One region of the Kribbella sp. NPDC104218 genome, then DNA from elsewhere that is predicted to be linked to it. Evidence: predicted binding sites of a transcription regulator. Region 1 holds the regulator's gene; each other region holds the start of a gene.
The links. Region 1 encodes HrcA, which represses chaperone genes, less so after heat shock. Its sites were predicted from a motif close to TTGGCACTCGNNNNNNNCGAGTGCCAA; they were not measured.
Positions count from the first base shown of each region.

Region 1 (4,225 bases):
AGCCCACGCCTGCCACTTGCTCATCGTCTTCGCCACCCGCTCCGGATTACTCCGGAACTGACTCCGCTCCGCGTTCCACGGCACCACCACGTCCACCCCGACCTCAGTCAGCATCTCCACCGCCGACTCGGCCCGCTCCCCCTTAGGCAACGCCTGCACCACCACCACCCGAGGCGCCCGCGCAGCCACCACCCCGCGCTCCTCCACCCCAACCGTCAGCCCAGCCTTGGACGCCCGCGTAACCGCCCCCTCAACCCAAGCCCCCCGCCCATCCGTCAGCCGAACCCGCTCCCCCACCCCAATCCGCCGAACCACCGCCGCATGCCGCCCCTCGGCACCCTCGAGCACGATTTCGTCCCCCTCGAGCTCACCCGAGAAAAACACCGCAACACCCATGAAGTTCTTCCTACCGGCTAGTGGTTGCCGAAGGCGTCTCGGAGGCGGCCGAAGACGCCTTTGTGGGCGGCTTGGACTTGGCCTTGGGGGCGTTCTTCGTTGCGGGCGGTGGCGAGGGCGCGGAGGAGGTCGGCCTGGGCGTCGTCGAGTTTGGTGGGGGTCTCGACGATGATCTGGACGATGAGGTCGCCGCGGCCGGCGTGGCGGAGGCGGGGGACGCCGCGGGCGGAGAGGGTGTGCGCGGTGCCGGACTGGGTGCCGGGGCGGATCTCCAGGGGCGTGGTCTCGCCTTCGAGGGTGGGCAGGTCGATGGTGGTGCCGAGGGCGGCGGCCGTCATCGGGAGCGTGACCGTGCAGTGCAGGTCATCGCCGTGCCGGGTGAAGATGTCGTGCGGCTCGACCTCGATCTCGACGTACAGGTCGCCGGCCGGGCCGCCGCCGGGGCCGACCTCGCCCTGACCGGACAGCTGCACGCGGGTACCGGAGTCGACGCCGCCGGGGATCTTCACCGTGACCGTACGCCGGGAGCGGACGCGGCCGTCGCCGGCGCACTCGACACACGGGTTCGGGATGGTCGTCCCGAAGCCGCGGCAGTTCGGGCAGGGGCGCATCGTGCGCACCTCGCCGAGGAACGAGCGCTGCGTGTGGGTGACCTCACCACGCCCGTGGCAGACGTCGCAGGTGACCGGCTCGGAGCCGGCGGCCGCACCGGAGCCGGAACAGGTCGGACACAGGACGGCGGTGTCGACCTTCAGCTCACGCGTCGTACCGAACGCGGCCTCGGCCAGATCGATCCGCAGCGGGATCAGCGCGTCCTGACCGCGACGCGTCCGCGGCCGCGGCCCGCGGGTCGCCCCGCCGGTCTGGCCGAAGAAGGCGTCCATGATGTCGGTGAAGGTGAACGCCTGACCGCCGCCGAACCCACCGGGCCCGGCGCCGCCGGAGGCGAACGGGTCGCCGCCGAGATCGTGCATCTGCCGCTTCTGCGGGTCGCTGAGCACCTGGAACGCGCGCCCGATCTCCTGGAACTTGTGGTGCGCGTCCTCGGAGTCGTTCACATCCGGGTGGTACTGGCGCGCCAGCTTGCGGTACGCCTTCTTGATCTCGTCCGGCGAGGCGTCACGGCTGACGCCCAGGACGGCGTAGTAATCGGTGCTCATACTCCAGACCAGGGGTTGGTTGAGTTCATCAGGAGTCGGCCAGGATCTGGCTGACGTAACGCGCGACGGCGCGGACCGCGCCCATCGTGCTGGGGTAGTCCATGTGGGTCGGGCCGACGATGCCGAGTGTGGCCAGCGCCTCCGACTTCGACCCGTACCCGGTCGCGACCACCGACGTGGTGGCCAGCTCCTCGTACGGGTTCTCGTGGCCGATGCGAACCGTCAGCGTCTGCGGGTGGGTCGCCTCGCCGAGCAGCTTGAGCAGGATGACGTGCTCCTCCAGCGCCTCCAGCACCGGCTTCACGTTCCGCTCGAAGTCGTCGCCGTACCGGGTCAGGTTGGCCGCGCCGCCGACGGCGATCCGCTGCTCGCCCATCTCGTCGGTGAACGCCTCCAGCAGCGTGGTCACGATCGCCGCGACCAGCGGCCGGTCGGCCGGGGCGAAGGTCTCGGTCACGTTCGCCAGCGTCGTGGTCGCCTCGGTCAGCCGCTGGCCGACCATGGCCGTGTTCAGCCGCGACCGCAGGTCCGCGACCAGCTGCTCCTCGATGTCGTGCGGCAGCTCGACGATCCGCTGCTCGACGCGCCCGTTGCTGGTGATCAGCACCAGCAGCAGCCGCCGCGGCGTCATCGTGACCACCTCGACATGCCGGACGCTCGACCGGTTCAGCGAGGGGTACTGCACGATGGCGACCTGGCGGGTGATCTGCGCCAGCAGCCGGACCGTCCGCCGGACGACGTCGTCCAGGTCGACGGCGCCGCCGAGGAAGGACGTGATCGCCTTCTTCTCGGCGGCCGACAGCGTCTTGACGGTGCTCAGCTTGTCGACGAACAGCCGGTACCCGGCGTCGGTCGGGATGCGGCCGGCGCTGGTGTGCGGCTGGGTGATGTACCCCTCCTCCTCCAGCACGGCCATGTCGTTACGGACCGTGGCCGGGGAGACACCGAGGTTGTGCCGGTCGACCAGCGTCTTCGAGCCGACCGGCTCGTGGGTCGCGACGTAGTCCTCGACGATGGCGCGGAGTACATCCAGCTTGCGCTCGTCCAGCACGCGCACCACCCTCTCGACACTCTTGGCACTCAATCGTTCAGAGTGCCAGTCTAGGCGGTGTCGGGCGCGGCTCCCAACGGAACGGCTGCGGGGCGCGTCACGGTACTGGCCACGTCCAGCGGCTGATCCTGGACGGCGGACTCCACAAAAGACTCCAGTACGTCGAGCACGTGGTAGGCCAGCTCGCCGTTCGCCCGGTGCGGCTCGCCGTTGCGCAAAGCGCGTGCCATGTCCGCGACACCGACCCCTCGGCCCGCTCCGGCGTACCCGCCGCCGACCGGCACCTCCGTCCACTCCCGCTGCGCCGGAGTGACGATCTCGACCGTCCCGTCGAAGCCGTTCGGGTCCGGCACCGACAGGCTGCCGTCCGTCCCGTGGACCTCGATCCGCGGCAGCCGGCCGGCCCACACGTCGAACGACATCAGAACGGTCGTCAGCGCACCGGACTCGTGCTCCAGGACGCCGGTGACGTGCGTAGGCACCTGGACGTCGAAGACCGTCCCGGCCCGCGGCCCGGTGTGGATCTCCCGCTGCTGCTTCGCCGTACCGGCCCTTGCGGTCACCCGACGGACCGGACCGAGCAGAGTGACCAGGCTGGTCACGTAGTACGGCCCCATGTCGAGCACCGGCCCACCACCGCGCTGGTAGTAGAACTCCGGCGCCGGGTGCCACAGCTCGTGCCCGGGCGTCACCATGAACGCGGTAGCGGCATGCGGGACGCCGATGTCGCCACGATCGATCACTGCCCGAGCAGTCTGCGTCCCCGTCCCCAGAACAGTGTCGGGCGCGCAGCCGATCCGCAGGTCGTTCGCAGCGGCGTACTTGAGCAGCGGAGCGGCCTCGGCGCGATCCAGGGCCAGCGGCTTCTCGCCGTACACATGCTTGCCCGCCTCCAACGCAGCCTGGTGGACGGCGGCGTGCGCGGCGGGGATGGTCAGATTCACGACGATGTCGACGTCGTCAGCGGCGTACAGCTGCTCTGGCGTCAGAGCGCGGATGCTGTCGGTGGCAACGGCCTCGGCGCGGGTGATGTCGAGGTCCGCGACCGCAGCGACCTCGACACCGGGCAGCTTGGCCAGATGGTCCAGATAAGTGCCGGAGATGACGCCGGTGCCGACAATGCCGACGCGGGTCACTTGCTCGCCCACAGCAGCCCCCGCTCGATGATCGTCCGGACTTCGGGGACGTCGAAGTCGTCGAGCTTGTGACCGACTGCGCAGACGAACACGCGGCCCTCACCCCAGGTACGCGTCCAGACGGCCGGCATCACGGCGCCCTCGATCCAGGGGACGTCGGGGTGCGTGGCGAAGGTGGTCGTGGCCAGCACGTTGTTGGTCGGGTCCGCGTGCAGGTAGTACTGCTCGGTGTGGACGTCGAAGTGCGTGATGCCCTCGACGATCGGGTGCTCCGCGACCACCTCGACGCGGTAGTCGGTGAAGTTGTGCGGGTGCGAGATGAACTGCCCGCCGGTGAGGAACTGGTAGTCGGTGTTGTCGCGGAACGAGTCCACGATGCCGCCGTGCCACCCGGCGAACCCGGTGCCGCCGCGGACGGCGTCCAGCAGCGCCCGGATGTGCTCCGGCTTCGTCTCGCCCATCGACACGCACTGCAGCACCAG
Region 1 covers NZ_JBVJMQ010000002.1:827,389-831,613, forward strand. Annotated here, with positions in the region: gene ACZ6ZD_RS19805 (16S rRNA (uracil(1498)-N(3))-methyltransferase) at 1-396, opposite strand, end outside; gene dnaJ (molecular chaperone DnaJ) at 414-1,556, opposite strand; gene hrcA (heat-inducible transcriptional repressor HrcA) at 1,585-2,607, opposite strand; gene ACZ6ZD_RS19820 (Gfo/Idh/MocA family protein) at 2,658-3,755, opposite strand; gene ACZ6ZD_RS19825 (ThuA domain-containing protein) at 3,740-4,225, opposite strand, start outside.

Region 2 (4,225 bases), on a different contig from region 1:
TGCGCCGGGACCTCGAAGAGCTTCGCCGCGTCGCGGAACTGGTTCCAGTTCTGGGCGCGGTTGATCGCGAACAGGGCGTCCGCCGTGCGGCCCGGTTTCAGCGCCGTCCACTGCAGGGCGACGCCGTACGCGTTTGCGGACTTCTCCCGCCCGGCGTCGCGCTCACGCCCGGCGGCCAGCTCGCCGACCCGGCGCTCGTCCTCGCCGATGTCGGACAGCAGCGGGCCGTGCCGGGATTCGCGCACGGTGATCTTGACCGGCTCGTCCTGACCGGCGACCTGGAAGGTCTCCTCGCGCTTGCTCAGCGGCTTCCAGCGGTTGTTGTAGAGGACGTTGTCGCCGTCGAGCTTCTCCAGGTACAGGTCCTGGACGTCGGGATCGAGGTTGGTGAAACCCCAGGAGATCGAGTTGTTGTGCCCGATCACCACGCCGGGCAGGCCGGCGAAGCTGAAGCCGGAGACGTCGTACGGACAGGTGCGGTCGACCGACTTGCAGTGCAGACCGACCTGCGACCAGATGCCCGGCATGGTGGCGCCCAGGTGCGGGTCGTTGGCCAGCAGCGGCTTACCGGAGTCGGTGTGATCACCGGACACGACCCACGAGTTCGAACCGATGCCGTCACCCTGGCCGAGCAGCTGCGGCAGGCCCTTGACCACCTTGTCGACCGAGTCCAGCGACTTCAGCAGGTCCTTCGTGAGCATCCCGCGGCGCACCTCGCCGGTGGACGGCGCCGTGCTGAACTTGCCGCCGGGCGAGACCGAGGCGCTCGGCACGATCGGCTCGTTGCGGTCGAACGGGTACGGCGGGTAGAGCACGTCGACGCTCTTCGACGGCATCGCCGCCAGCAGCTTCGTGCGGGTGATCTCCTCGCCCAGGTTGCCGCCGAGGTCCCAGGCCATGGCTTTCAGCCAGGCCAGCGAGTCGGTCGCGTTCCACGGCTCCGGGCGATAGTCGCGGCGGCCGTTGGGGTCGAGGCTGAGGACGGCGTACTCGAGGCTGAGGCCGGAGCCGCTGTGCTTGTCGAGGTAGGCGTTCACGCCGCGGGCGTAGTCGTCCAGGTACTGCCGGGTGGCCGGGCTGAGCAGTTTGAGCTCCCGCTCGGCGACCCGGCGCCAGCCGAGCGTCCGGACGAACTTGTCCGTCTCCAGGGCGTCCTTACCGAACAGCTCGCTGAGCCGGCCGGCGGTCACGTGGCGGCGGAAGTCCATCTCGAAGAACCGGTCCTGCGCGTGGACGTACCCCTGCGCGGCGAACAGGTCGGACGGGCTCTGGGCGTAGATCTGGGGAATGCCGTTCGCATCCCGGACGACCTCGACGTCGGCGTCCAGCCCCGCGAGCTCGACGTTGCCGTCGTACGTCGGGAACGAGTGGCGGACGACGAAAACGGCGGTACCGGCGATCACCACGAGGACCGTGGCGAAGGCGATACCGCAGATGATGACGGCTCGAAGCAGGCGACGCACGGACCCAACCGTAGAGAATCCGGCCCGAGGCCCCAAATGGGGACCACGGAACTTTGCGTTGCTCTGCGTTCCGGCGGGGCTGCGGAGCGCGGTTCCAGGCGGGGCGCGACCCGCAGAGTTGGAATACTTCGGGTCGCTGACGCATTATTAGCAGTCGAGTAGTAGGAGTGCCAGCGGCCTGAAGGGAACCCGAACCGTGCCGACGTACCAGTACCAGTGCACCGACTGCGGTGAGGCGCTCGAGGTGCGGCAGAGCTTCACCGACGACGCGCTGACCGTCTGCCCCGCGTGCCAGGGCTCGCTGCGGAAGGTCTTCAACGCGGTGGGCGTGGTCTTCAAGGGCTCCGGTTTCTACCGCACCGACAGCCGCTCCTCGGGCAAGGGCTCGATCCCGGCCAAGTCGGAGTCGTCCTCGTCGTCGGGCTCCACCGGGTCCGGCTCGTCGTCCGCGTCGGAGTCGAAGCCGAAGTCGTCGGAGTCGAAGTCCACGGGTTCGTCGTCCGGCGGCTCCTCCTCGAGCACCAGCGCCGCCTGATTCCACGCCGGGCAAATTGCCCTGTGGACAACTGAGAACGGGGTGCCGGAGACTCATATGTTCTCCGGCATGACACTGCCTTCGTTCCTCCGTGACCTGTCCCGCGTGCTCCGCTGGCGCCGTCGGCTGCTGGCCGGCCTCGCCGCCGCGGCCGCCGTCTATCTCGGCCTGACCAGCCTCGCGCCCGATCCCCCGCCGACAATCGCCGTCCTCGCCGCGGCCCGGGATCTGCCGGGCGGAGCCGTGCCCGATGCGCTCCGGACGATTCAGCTACCTGTCGACGCCGTGCCCAGTGGCGCGATCAGACCTGGCGCGGATCTGGCGGCCCGGGTCCTGAGCGGGCCGGTCCGCGCCGGTGAACCGCTCACCGACGTCCGCTTCCTCGGCCCGCCGCTCGTGCCGACCGGCCTGGTCGCGTACCCGTTCCGAATCGACGACTCCGATATCGGCGCGCTCCTGCGCGTCGGCGACCGCCTCGATCTGTACGCCGGGACGAGTACCGCCGGGGATGCCGCGGGCCTGGTGGCGCAGGCCGTTCGGGTGATCGCGCTACCGAAGTCGACGTCGACCGGTGCGCTGATCGTCGTCGGCGTCACGCACTCGATGGCAGCCAGACTGGCCCAGGCCACAACGAATTCCAGGGTCTCGGTCGCGCTGACACCGGACACGAGTTGATCACGCGACGAACATTCGGCGACACGATGGGTAGTTGTGCGGCGCGGTCTCTCGCGTGACCAGCAGCGCGGTCCTACGTTGACTCGGGTACATCACCCGTTCGTGGAGGCACCGCAATGCTCAAGGGCTTCAAAGAATTCATCATGCGTGGGAACGTCGTCGACCTCGCGGTCGCCGTCGTCATCGGCGCTGCCTTCGGCAAGATCGTCACGGCGCTCGTCGACAACCTGATCAACCCATTGGTCGCCGCGATCTTCGGCAAGCAGGACATCAGCAAGGTATGGACGTTCAAGCTCAACGAGGCTGATTTCTCCGTCGGCGCCGTCCTGCAGGAGGTGCTCAACTTCCTGTTCGTCGCCGCGGCCGTCTACTTCTTCATCGTGTACCCGCTGAACAAGCTGGCCGAGCGTCGCAAGCGCGGCCAGGAGCCGGCGCCGGCGGACGACCCGCTGACCACCGACCAGCAGCTGCTGACCGAGATCCGCGACGCGCTGCGCGCCCGCTCCTGACCCACGGCTTGAGCCCTGGCTCAGATCGCGCGCTCCGCGGTCGTTCGCGCCGACCCCACCTCGGGTGTCACCCGTGGTGGGGCGGGACCTCACGCAGGATGCGCTCGTCGTCGTCGGAGCCGAAGTCGTTCTCGCCCCAGGAGCGCGGGTTGTCGTCGCTGGTCTGCTCGGGCAGCAGCGGCTCGTCGTCTTCGTACGGGCTCGTCATGGGTCCAGGTTAGCGAGTCAGCGGGAAGAGCCGGGGCCGAGCTCACGCGGTTGCTCGTCGACGATCTGGCCCTGGACGGCGCCGGGATCGAGAGTTGGCGCGGCGGCCGCGGCCTGGAGCAGCGGCTGGATGCCCGGTTCGCCGATCCACCGGTCGCCGAGCACGCACCAGGCGGTCAGCACGGACAGCGTCGGCGCGGTCAGGCCGGCGATGCGCAGCGGCTCGGCCTCCATGAAACCGAAGTTGATCATCCAGTTGGCCGGATCGGGATAGAACTCCTGAACCGAGTTGTAGTAGAAGCTCAGCCAGCCGCGCCCGGGCAGCTGGGTGAGGATCCGGTAGTTCGTCGCGACGGTCGGGACTTCCTGCAGGTCGCGCCACATCAGCTCGGTGTTGCGTTTGGCGACGGCCTTGCGGTTCATGTTCACGGCGGCGTTGGCCGCCAGGGCGCCGACGACCAGCGCCGGGTGACCGATGAACAGGCCACCGCTCTGCGTGTAGCGCCCACTCCCCCGGTACAACCGCGAGTAGTGCGTCTGCGTGTGCACGTAGGGCACCTCGCCGGGCTCCAGCACCAGGCCGTAGATCGTCAGCGGTTGCGGCTGGTTCCCGGCCAGGAGCCAGCGCGCCCAGTCGATACCGAGCTGCCATTCCTCGCGCTGGCGCTGTTCGATCGCGCCGTTCCGGTTCCGGGCCACGGCACAACATCGTAGTCGGGAAACGGCGTACAGTGCCTGCGCGTTACAGAACCGGCTCGGTTCCCCCACGATCCCAGGGCGTGACCGGAACGACGCGCCGCCGTGATCGTTTGGCACGCGCTATGAGACTCCGTTCA
Region 2 covers NZ_JBVJMQ010000001.1:503,419-507,643, forward strand. Annotated here, with positions in the region: gene ACZ6ZD_RS02400 (penicillin acylase family protein) at 1-1,463, opposite strand, end outside; gene ACZ6ZD_RS02405 (FmdB family zinc ribbon protein) at 1,660-1,998, shown strand; gene ACZ6ZD_RS02410 (CpaB family protein) at 2,068-2,673, shown strand; gene mscL (large conductance mechanosensitive channel protein MscL) at 2,817-3,182, shown strand; gene ACZ6ZD_RS02420 (hypothetical protein) at 3,250-3,390, opposite strand; gene ACZ6ZD_RS02425 (hypothetical protein) at 3,408-4,088, opposite strand.
Region 2: ACZ6ZD_RS02405 (FmdB family zinc ribbon protein) is a predicted target of HrcA. The motif match lies at 1,611-1,637, and genes of this name have one in related genera.

Region 3 (4,225 bases), on a different contig from region 1:
GTCGCGGGCAGGTCGCGCCGGAATACCTGACAGGTCGCTCATCGGTCGCTCCTTCCGCTGGGGGCATCTTCTCGCCGGGCCAGACTCTAGGACCCGAGGAGGTCATAGTCCAACTGTTATTCACACCTGGGATGTACCGCGGTCGTTTGCACTGGGCAACCTCCCGGCCATGAGAACCCTCGTCGCCGCCCTGGCCCTGGCCGCCACCACGACCCTCACCGCCCCCGCGTACGCCGCACTCCCCACCTGCGCGCTCAGCTCACTGCCGTCCCAAGCCTCCGACACTCTCCGGCTGATCCACTCCGGCGGGCCGTTCCCCTACCGCCAGGACGGCACCGTCCTCCAGAACCGCGAGGCGCTCCTCCCCCAGCAGTCCGCCGGCTACTACCACGAGTACACCGTCAAGACGCCGGGCTCACCCGACCGAGGCGCGCGCCGGCTGGTCGGCGGCGGCGCCAAGACCACGCCCGCGCACGTCTACTACACCGCCGACCACTACGCGTCATTCTGCGAGGTCGACGAGAGCCGCTGACAGCAAACGGCCCCGGGGCGAACCCCGGGGCCGTTCGTTCGTGCTGTCGGACTACTGGATCAGAAGTCCATGCCGCCCATGTCGGGCGCGCCGCCCGGAGCGGCCGCGGCCTTCTCCGGCTTGTCGGCGATGACGGCCTCGGTGGTGAGGAACAGGGCCGCGATCGAGGCTGCGTTCTGCAGCGCCGAGCGGGTCACCTTGGCCGGGTCGATGATGCCGGTGGCGATCAGGTCGACGTACTCGCCGGTCGCGGCGTTCAGGCCGTGACCCGGCTCGAGGTTGCGAACCTTCTCGACCACGACGCCGCCCTCGAGGCCGGCGTTCACGGAGATCTGCTTCAGCGGGGCCTCGACGGCCTGCCGAACGATCGCCGCGCCGGTGGCCTCGTCACCCTCGAGCTCCAGCTTCTCGAAGGCCTTGACCGACGCCTGCAGCAGCGCGACGCCGCCGCCGGCGACGATGCCCTCCTCGACGGCCGCCTTCGCGTTGCGAACGGCGTCCTCGATGCGGTGCTTGCGCTCCTTCAGCTCGACCTCGGTGGCCGCGCCGACCTTGATCACCGCAACACCGCCGGCCAGCTTGGCCAGGCGCTCCTGCAGCTTCTCGCGGTCGTAGTCGGAGTCCGACTTCTCGATCTCGGCGCGGATCTGGTTGACCCGGCCGGCGATCTGGTCCGCGTCGCCCTCGCCCTCGACGATGGTCGTCTCGTCCTTGGTGACGACGATCTTGCGGGCCTGGCCGAGCAGCTCCAGGTCGACGGTGTCGAGCTTGAGACCGACCTCCTCGGAGATGACCTCACCGCCCGTCAGCACCGCGATGTCGACCAGCATGGCCTTGCGGCGGTCACCGAAGCCCGGCGCCTTGACGGCGACGGCCTTGAAGGTGCCCTTGATCTTGTTGACGACCAGGGTCGCCAGCGCCTCGCCCTCGATGTCCTCGGCGATGATGGCCAGCGGCTTACCGGTCTGCATGACCTTCTCCAGCACCGGGACCAGGTCCTTGATGCTCGAGATCTTGCTGTTCACGATCAGGATGTACGGGTCGTCGAGGACCGCTTCCATCCGCTCGGTGTCGGTCACGAAGTAGGGCGAGATGTAGCCCTTGTCGAAGCGCATACCCTCGGTGAGCTCGAGCTCGAGGCCGAAGGTGTTGCTCTCCTCGACGGTGATGACGCCTTCCTTGCCGACCTTGTCCATCGCCTCGGCGATGATCGAGCCGACCTGGGTGTCGGCGGCCGAGATGGACGCCGTCGCCGCGATCTGCTCACGGGTCTCGACCGGCTTGGCCAGCGCGAGCAGCTGCTCGCTGATGGCCTCGGTCGCCTTCTCGATGCCCTTCTTCAGGCCCATCGGGTTGGCGCCGGCCGCGACGTTGCGCAGACCCTCGCGCACGAGCGCCTGGGCCAGCACGGTCGCGGTGGTGGTGCCGTCACCCGCGACGTCGTCGGTCTTCTTCGCAACTTCCTTGACGAGCTCGGCCCCGATCTTCTCGTACGGGTCCTCGAGCTCGATCTCCTTGGCGATGGAGACACCGTCGTTGGTGATCGTGGGGGCGCCCCACTTCTTCTCCAGGACGACGTTGCGGCCCTTCGGGCCGAGCGTCACCTTCACGGCGTCGGCGAGGGTGTTCATTCCCCGCTCGAGGCCACGGCGCGCCTCTTCATTGAAAGAAATCAGCTTGGGCATTCTCCGCGAGTCCTCCCGCGTCGAGTCTTTGGTGGTTCAGCCGGCCGGATGCCCGCGACGGACGGCGCCGGAGTCGTGGCGCTCATGTCCCGCCCCGCTCCCGGCACCTCATCGGGCCGTCTTCGTACACACCCCGCAGGCGCGAGTCTTGTCACTCTCGCCCTAGGAGTGCTAACCAAGTATTAGCACTCGCCCCAACCGAGTGCAAGCCGACCACCGCCGTCCAGCGCTCAGACGCGGGCCGTGAACGCGATCTCGATCAGCAGCTCCGGAAAGGCCAGCCGGGTGGTTCCGACGATCGTGCTCGCCACCTGCGGGTCCTCCCGCCCGTACGCCGCCTTCCGCACCGGCCCGGCGTACGGGAACGCCTCGTCCATGTCGCGGACGTAGAGCGTCTCCTCGACCACGTTCGCCAGCGAGGCGCCGTACCGCTGCAGCAGCTCCTCGGCGTTGGCGTACGCCTGCCGCATCTGCGCCTCGACCCCCTCGAGGATCTCGGTCCCCCGGTTCCCGACCTGGCCGGACAGATAGATGGTGTCGCCCGACCTGATCGCCTGGACGTAGCCGTAGTCGCGCTCCCACGGCAGCCCGAAGTTCTCGATCACGTGCACTCCTTTGGAAAGAACGATTTTCAACTAACCTAGGGAGGGCGGACAGGTCGCGGCCACCGGTCGCAGTGCCAGGAACCGCCGGATTCGTGCCTGCGGAGGAGCTGCCGTGCCGGAGCTGGAGGTGGCGCTGCTGAAGGTGCCGCGAGCCATCACGCTGGATCTGGCGCTGGCGGAGCATGTGTTCGGCAAGCACCCCGGCTACCGCGTGGCCGAGCACACCGACCCCGCAGCGGCGGCCGCCGCGGATCTGATCGTCGTGCCGGGGTACGACGACCCCGAGCTGCCGCTGCCCGCGCCGTACCTGGAGCTGCTCCGCGACACCGAGGCGCGGCTGGTCGGCATCTGTACCGGCACCTTCGCCCTGGCCGCGGCCGGCGTCCTGGACGGACGGGAGGCGACCACGCACTGGCACTACGTCGACGAGCTGCGCCGCCAGTTCCCGCAGGTGACCGTGCTGGACAACAGGCTGTTCGTCGAGGACGGCAAGGTCCTCACCTCCAGCGGCGGTGGTGCGGGGATCGACGCCGGTCTGCACGTCATCCGCACCGACTTCGGCGCCGCTGCGGCCGACGAGGTCGGCAAGTGGGTCGTCGCCGCCCCTGAGCGCGGCGCCGAACACCCCCAGTACGCCGACGCGCGGACGCCGTCCAGAGCGGACCTGGCCGCGACTCGGGCCTGGGTCCTCGACCATCTGGCCGAACCGATCACCATCGAGCTGCTGGCCACCCAGGCCGCGCTGTCCCGGCGTACGTTCATCCGGCACTTCGAACACGAGACCGGACTGCCACCGATGCGCTGGGTGGTCGCACAGCGCATCCGGAAGGCGCGCAGCCTGCTGGAAACCTCCGACTGGACTGTTGACCGCATCGCGGCCGCCACTGGCTTCGGCAGCGCCACCACCTTCCGGGAAGCGTTCCGGCGCGAGCTGGGCACCTCCCCCAGCACCTACCGCAAGACGGTCGGCGCTCCGAGCTGACGCCGAGTCAGTCGGCCAGCTGGGCGATCAGGTACTTCGGCGCGGTCAGTCGCCAGGCCTCGGTCAGCAGCTCGGCCACCTCGCGCTCGTCAGCCAGCGCCAGCGTCACATCCACCCAGGCGAACCGGCCGCTCTCCCAGGACGGCGCGTAGACCTCCGGGCTCTCCGCGATGAGCGCCTCCTGCTCCTCGCGGAAGGCTTTGACGATCAGCCGCGTCTCGTCCCCCGACAGGTACGCGAAGCCCTTCTTACGCACCTTGAACGCGGGCTGCCCGGCCCAGCCCTCGTGCTCCTCGGCTCCGGGCAGCCCCCGCACCAGCTTGTGCACCACCTGCGCGTCCATACCCCCGACGCTAGCGGCGCCCACCGACACTTCTCAGCCGACGACTGTCACCGTCACCGGCGTCCCGGGCGCGACAAC
Region 3 covers NZ_JBVJMQ010000001.1:729,248-733,472, forward strand. Annotated here, with positions in the region: gene ACZ6ZD_RS03370 (guanyl-specific ribonuclease) at 170-532, shown strand; gene groL (chaperonin GroEL) at 592-2,217, opposite strand; gene ACZ6ZD_RS03380 (Rid family hydrolase) at 2,448-2,822, opposite strand; gene ACZ6ZD_RS03385 (GlxA family transcriptional regulator) at 2,935-3,804, shown strand; gene ACZ6ZD_RS03390 (MmcQ/YjbR family DNA-binding protein) at 3,812-4,147, opposite strand; gene ACZ6ZD_RS03395 (PASTA domain-containing protein) at 4,181-4,225, opposite strand, start outside.
Region 3: groL (chaperonin GroEL) is a predicted target of HrcA. The motif match lies at 2,400-2,426, and genes of this name have one in related genera.

Region 4 (4,225 bases), on a different contig from region 1:
TGTCCAGCACCGTGGCGGCGTGCACCAGGGCGGAACCGCCGCCGGCGACGATGCCCTCTTCGATCGCGGCACGCGTCGCGGAGACGGCGTCCTCGATCCGGTGCTTCTTCTCCTTGAGCTCGACCTCGGTGGCCGCGCCGACCTTGATCACGCAGACGCCGCCGGCGAGTTTCGCCAGCCGCTCCTGCAGCTTCTCGCGGTCCCAGTCGGAGTCGGTGCGCTCGATCTCGGCCTTGATCTGGTTGACCCGGCCCTCGATGTCGTCGGCCTTGCCGGCGCCCTCGACAACGGTGGTGTTGTCCTTGGTGACGACGATCCGGCGCGACGTACCGAGCACCTCGAGGCCGACCTGGTCGAGCTTCAGCCCGACCTCCGGCGCGATGACCTGGGCGCCGGTCAGGGCGGCGAGGTCCTCGAGCATGGCCTTGCGGCGGTCACCGAAGCCCGGCGCCTTGACGGCGACGGAGGTGAAGTTGCCGCGGATCTTGTTCACCACGAGGGTGGACAGCGCCTCGGCCTCGACGTCCTCGGCGATGATCAGCAGCGTCTTGCCGGACTGCACGACCTTCTCCAGCAGCGGCAGCAGGTCCGCGATCGCGGAGATCTTGCCCTGGTGGATGAGGATGTACGGGTCCTCCAGCACCGCTTCGCCGGCCTCGGCGTCGGTGATGAAGTACGGCGAGATGTAGCCCTTGTCGAACTGCATGCCCTCGGTGAACTCGAGCTCGGTCCCGAAGGTGTTCGACTCCTCGACGGTGATCACACCGTCCTTGCCGACCTTGTCGAACGCGTCCGCGATCAGGGCGCCGATCTCGGCGTCCCGGGCGGAGATGGTGGCGACGTGGGCCATGTCGCCCTTGTCGTCCACCGGCCGGGCGGTCTCGACGAGCCGCGCGGAGACGGCCTCGACAGCCGCCTCGATCCCGCGCTTGAGGCCCATCGGGTTGACCCCGGCGGCGACGGCCCGCAGGCCCTCGTGCACCAGCGCCTGCGCCAGCACCGTCGCGGTGGTGGTGCCGTCACCGGCGATGTCGTTGGTCTTGGTGGCGACCTCCTTGGCGAGCTGCGCGCCAAGGTTCTCGAACGGGTCGTCCAGCTCGACCTCACGCGCGACGGTGACACCGTCGTTGGTGATGGTCGGGGCGCCCCACTTCTTGTCCAGGACGACGTAGCGGCCCTTCGGCCCCAGCGTCACCTTCACCGTGTTCGCGAGCTTGTCGACGCCGCGCTCCAGCGCGCGCCGCGCGTTCTCGTCGAACTCGAGGATCTTCGGCATGAAGAAAACCAGTCCTTTTCTGAATATCCGGGGTACGGCGGGTCCCGCTGTCCTGACCCACTCCGCCCCGGTGCCATCAGGCAGCCGGGGCGGTGTCAGTCAGGAACAGCGGGCGGTCGTCACTTGCTGACGACTGCGAGGATGTCGCGGGCGCCCAGGATCAGGTAGTCCTGGCCGTCGTACTTGACCTCGGTGCCGCCGTACTTGGAGTAGATGACCTTGTCGCCGACGGCGACGTCCAGCGGGACGCGGTTGCCGTTGTCGTCGATCCGGCCGGGGCCGACGGCGAGGATCTCGCCCTCCTGCGGCTTCTCCTTGGCGGTGTCCGGGATCACCAGGCCGGACTTCGTGGTCTGCTCGGCTTCGAGCGGCGCGACGAGGACGCGGTCCTCGAGCGGCTTGATCGTGACCGACACTTGCTGACCTCCACGGTCGATTCGCTTGTCTGTTCAAGGTGGTCGCGCTCCCCTGCCGTCGCGGGGGTCAGGAGGCCGGACCGTTTGGCACACTCGAGGCGAGAGTGCCAACACCGAATCTAGGCCGCGATTAGCACTCGGTCAACTCGAGTGCCAAATCCCCAACCAATCCCGGGCCGTGGGTGTCCAACCGCACACAGGATCCGATCGAACGGATCCCGTCCACTCTGGGGAGAACAGCATGATCCGTCGTCTGCCGGCCGTCGCGCTCGCCGCGGTCGCCCTTGTCGCCACCCCGCTCGTCGCCGCCTCCTCGGCGTCCGCCGCGCCGCTCAGCCAGTGCGACGCCGCGACGTTCAAGAACGTCGGCGGCGGCTGGGAGGTGTTCGTCCCGAGCGTCTGGGAGTCCACCAGCACGACCTGCAACCTCAAGTACGGCGATCTGCCGCACCGCGACCCGAACACGCCGTTCGGCGACCCGACCCGGGCGATCCAGGCGCTGCAGAGCAACCTGAACTACTGCTACGGCGCGAAGCTGGCCAAGGACGGCCGCTACGGCGCGCAGACGCAGGACGCCGTCAAGGCGGCCCAGAAGAAGCTCAAGCTGACCGCGGACGGCATCTACGGCCCGTCGACCCGATCGACGATGAAGTGGCGGATGTACAACCCGACCACGAAGACATGGAGCCAGGCTTGCTACGACAAGCTCTGAGCTGTAAGCACCCGAGTACGGATCGTGGTCCCGCGCTGGCCTATTGCAGGCCGGCGTGGGACCGTTTTGTTCGACCGGTTCGTCCGTCCGAGGAGTGCCCATGGCTTTCAGCCTGCCGAAGCTGCCGAAGTTCTCCGGCCGCACGATCGCGGTTCTGGCCGCAGCCGGCGCTCTGACGGTCGGTGCGGTCGCAGCCGGCGCCACCAAGGACGAAGCGGCACCCCAGAAGCCCGCCAGCGGCGGCGAGGCGGCTCCGCCGGTCGCTGACCCGCTGACCACCTCTGCCGAGGCCGCTGCAGCCGCTGAGGCCAAACTGGGGCAGTGCCGCGACGCCCGGCTCGTCCCGGTCAACAAGACCTGGGGCATCCCGTTGCCGTCCGTTCTGGGTAGCACGAGCACCAACTGCAACCTCAAGTACGGCGACAACCCGCACCGCGGCTCGGACCGCTCCGGCAAACCGGACACCGCCATCCAGGTCCTGCAGCGCAACCTGAACTCCTGCTACGGCAGCAGACTCACCGTCGACGGCATCTACGGCAAGAACACCCGCGCGGTGGTCAAGATGGTCCAGCGCAAGCACAAGATCATCGCCGACGGCATCTACGGACCCAAGACCCGCTCCGCGATCAACTGGCGCCTCTACTCGTCGTCCACCCGCACGTGGAGCAAGACCTGTTCCAGCCCGCTCTAAAGTGTGCGGGTGACTGTTGCGGCGCTTCTGGACGATGTCGGTGCCGAGGTGCTGGCGGCGGCCTGTGCTGAGTACGCCGTGGGTCGGGAGCTGCAGGTCGTCGAGAAGCTGCGGAAGCGGTACGACGGCGCTCTGGTGAGTGCTGCGGTGACGCAGGCGGCTCTGCGCGTCAGGGCGGTGGCCAAGTTCGGTGCGGACGCGGAGCGGATGTTCTTCACGCCGGACGGCTACGAGCAGGCGACTCGGACGACGGTCGGCGTCCACCGGGCCGCTCGGATCGCTGCGGCCCTCCCAGGGGCCAGCGTGGTCGACCTGGGATGTGGAATCGGTGGCGACCTGATCAGCGCCGCCCGCGCCGGGCTGCGCGTCACCGGCATCGAGCGGGACGCCGAAACCGCAGCCGCGGCTCGCGCCAACCTGGCCGCGTTGGGGCTGCCCGGTGAGGTGATCGTCGGCGACGCTGAGTCGACCGAGCTGACGACGTACGACGTGGTGTTCGCGGACCCGGCGCGGCGGGCGGACGGACGGCGCGTATTCGACCACAACGCCTACTCACCGCCGTGGAGCTTCGTGACCGCGCTTCTGGAGCGCACTGCGTGCGTGAAGGTCGCACCGGGCATTCCGCACGACGCAGTGCCCGAGGACGTCGAGGCCGAGTGGATCAGCGACGCCGGAGAGGTCAAGGAGGCAGCGCTCTGGTCTGGCGCCTTGTACGCCGGTGTCGCGCGTCGGGCGACCCTGCTACCTGGCGGCGCGACTGTGACGACCGCACCGGAGGCTGTGGTCGGCCCGGTGGGCAAATACCTCTACGAACCGGACGGCGCGGTCATTCGGGCCGGTCTGGTGACGGCAGTGGCCGCTGCGGTCGACGGGCGGCTGCTGGATCCGCGGATCGCGTACGTCACTTCTGATGCTCTTGAGCCAACTGCGCTCGCCTCGGCGTACGAGGTGGTCGAGGAGCTGCCGTACAAGGAGAAGTCGCTGCGGGCCTGGGTCCGGACGAACGGGATCGGGACGCTGGAGATCAAGAAGCGCGGCGTCGACCTCGACCCCGCCGTCCTGCGCAAGAAGCTCGCGCCGAAGGGGACCGCTACCGCCACGCTGCTGATCACCCGGATCGGCCGGGACGC
Region 4 covers NZ_JBVJMQ010000001.1:784,329-788,553, forward strand. Annotated here, with positions in the region: gene groL (chaperonin GroEL) at 1-1,276, opposite strand, end outside; gene groES (co-chaperone GroES) at 1,396-1,692, opposite strand; gene ACZ6ZD_RS03640 (peptidoglycan-binding domain-containing protein) at 1,934-2,404, shown strand; gene ACZ6ZD_RS03645 (peptidoglycan-binding domain-containing protein) at 2,505-3,095, shown strand; gene ACZ6ZD_RS03650 (class I SAM-dependent methyltransferase) at 3,105-4,225, shown strand, end outside.
Region 4: groES (co-chaperone GroES) is a predicted target of HrcA. The motif match lies at 1,823-1,849, and genes of this name have one in related genera.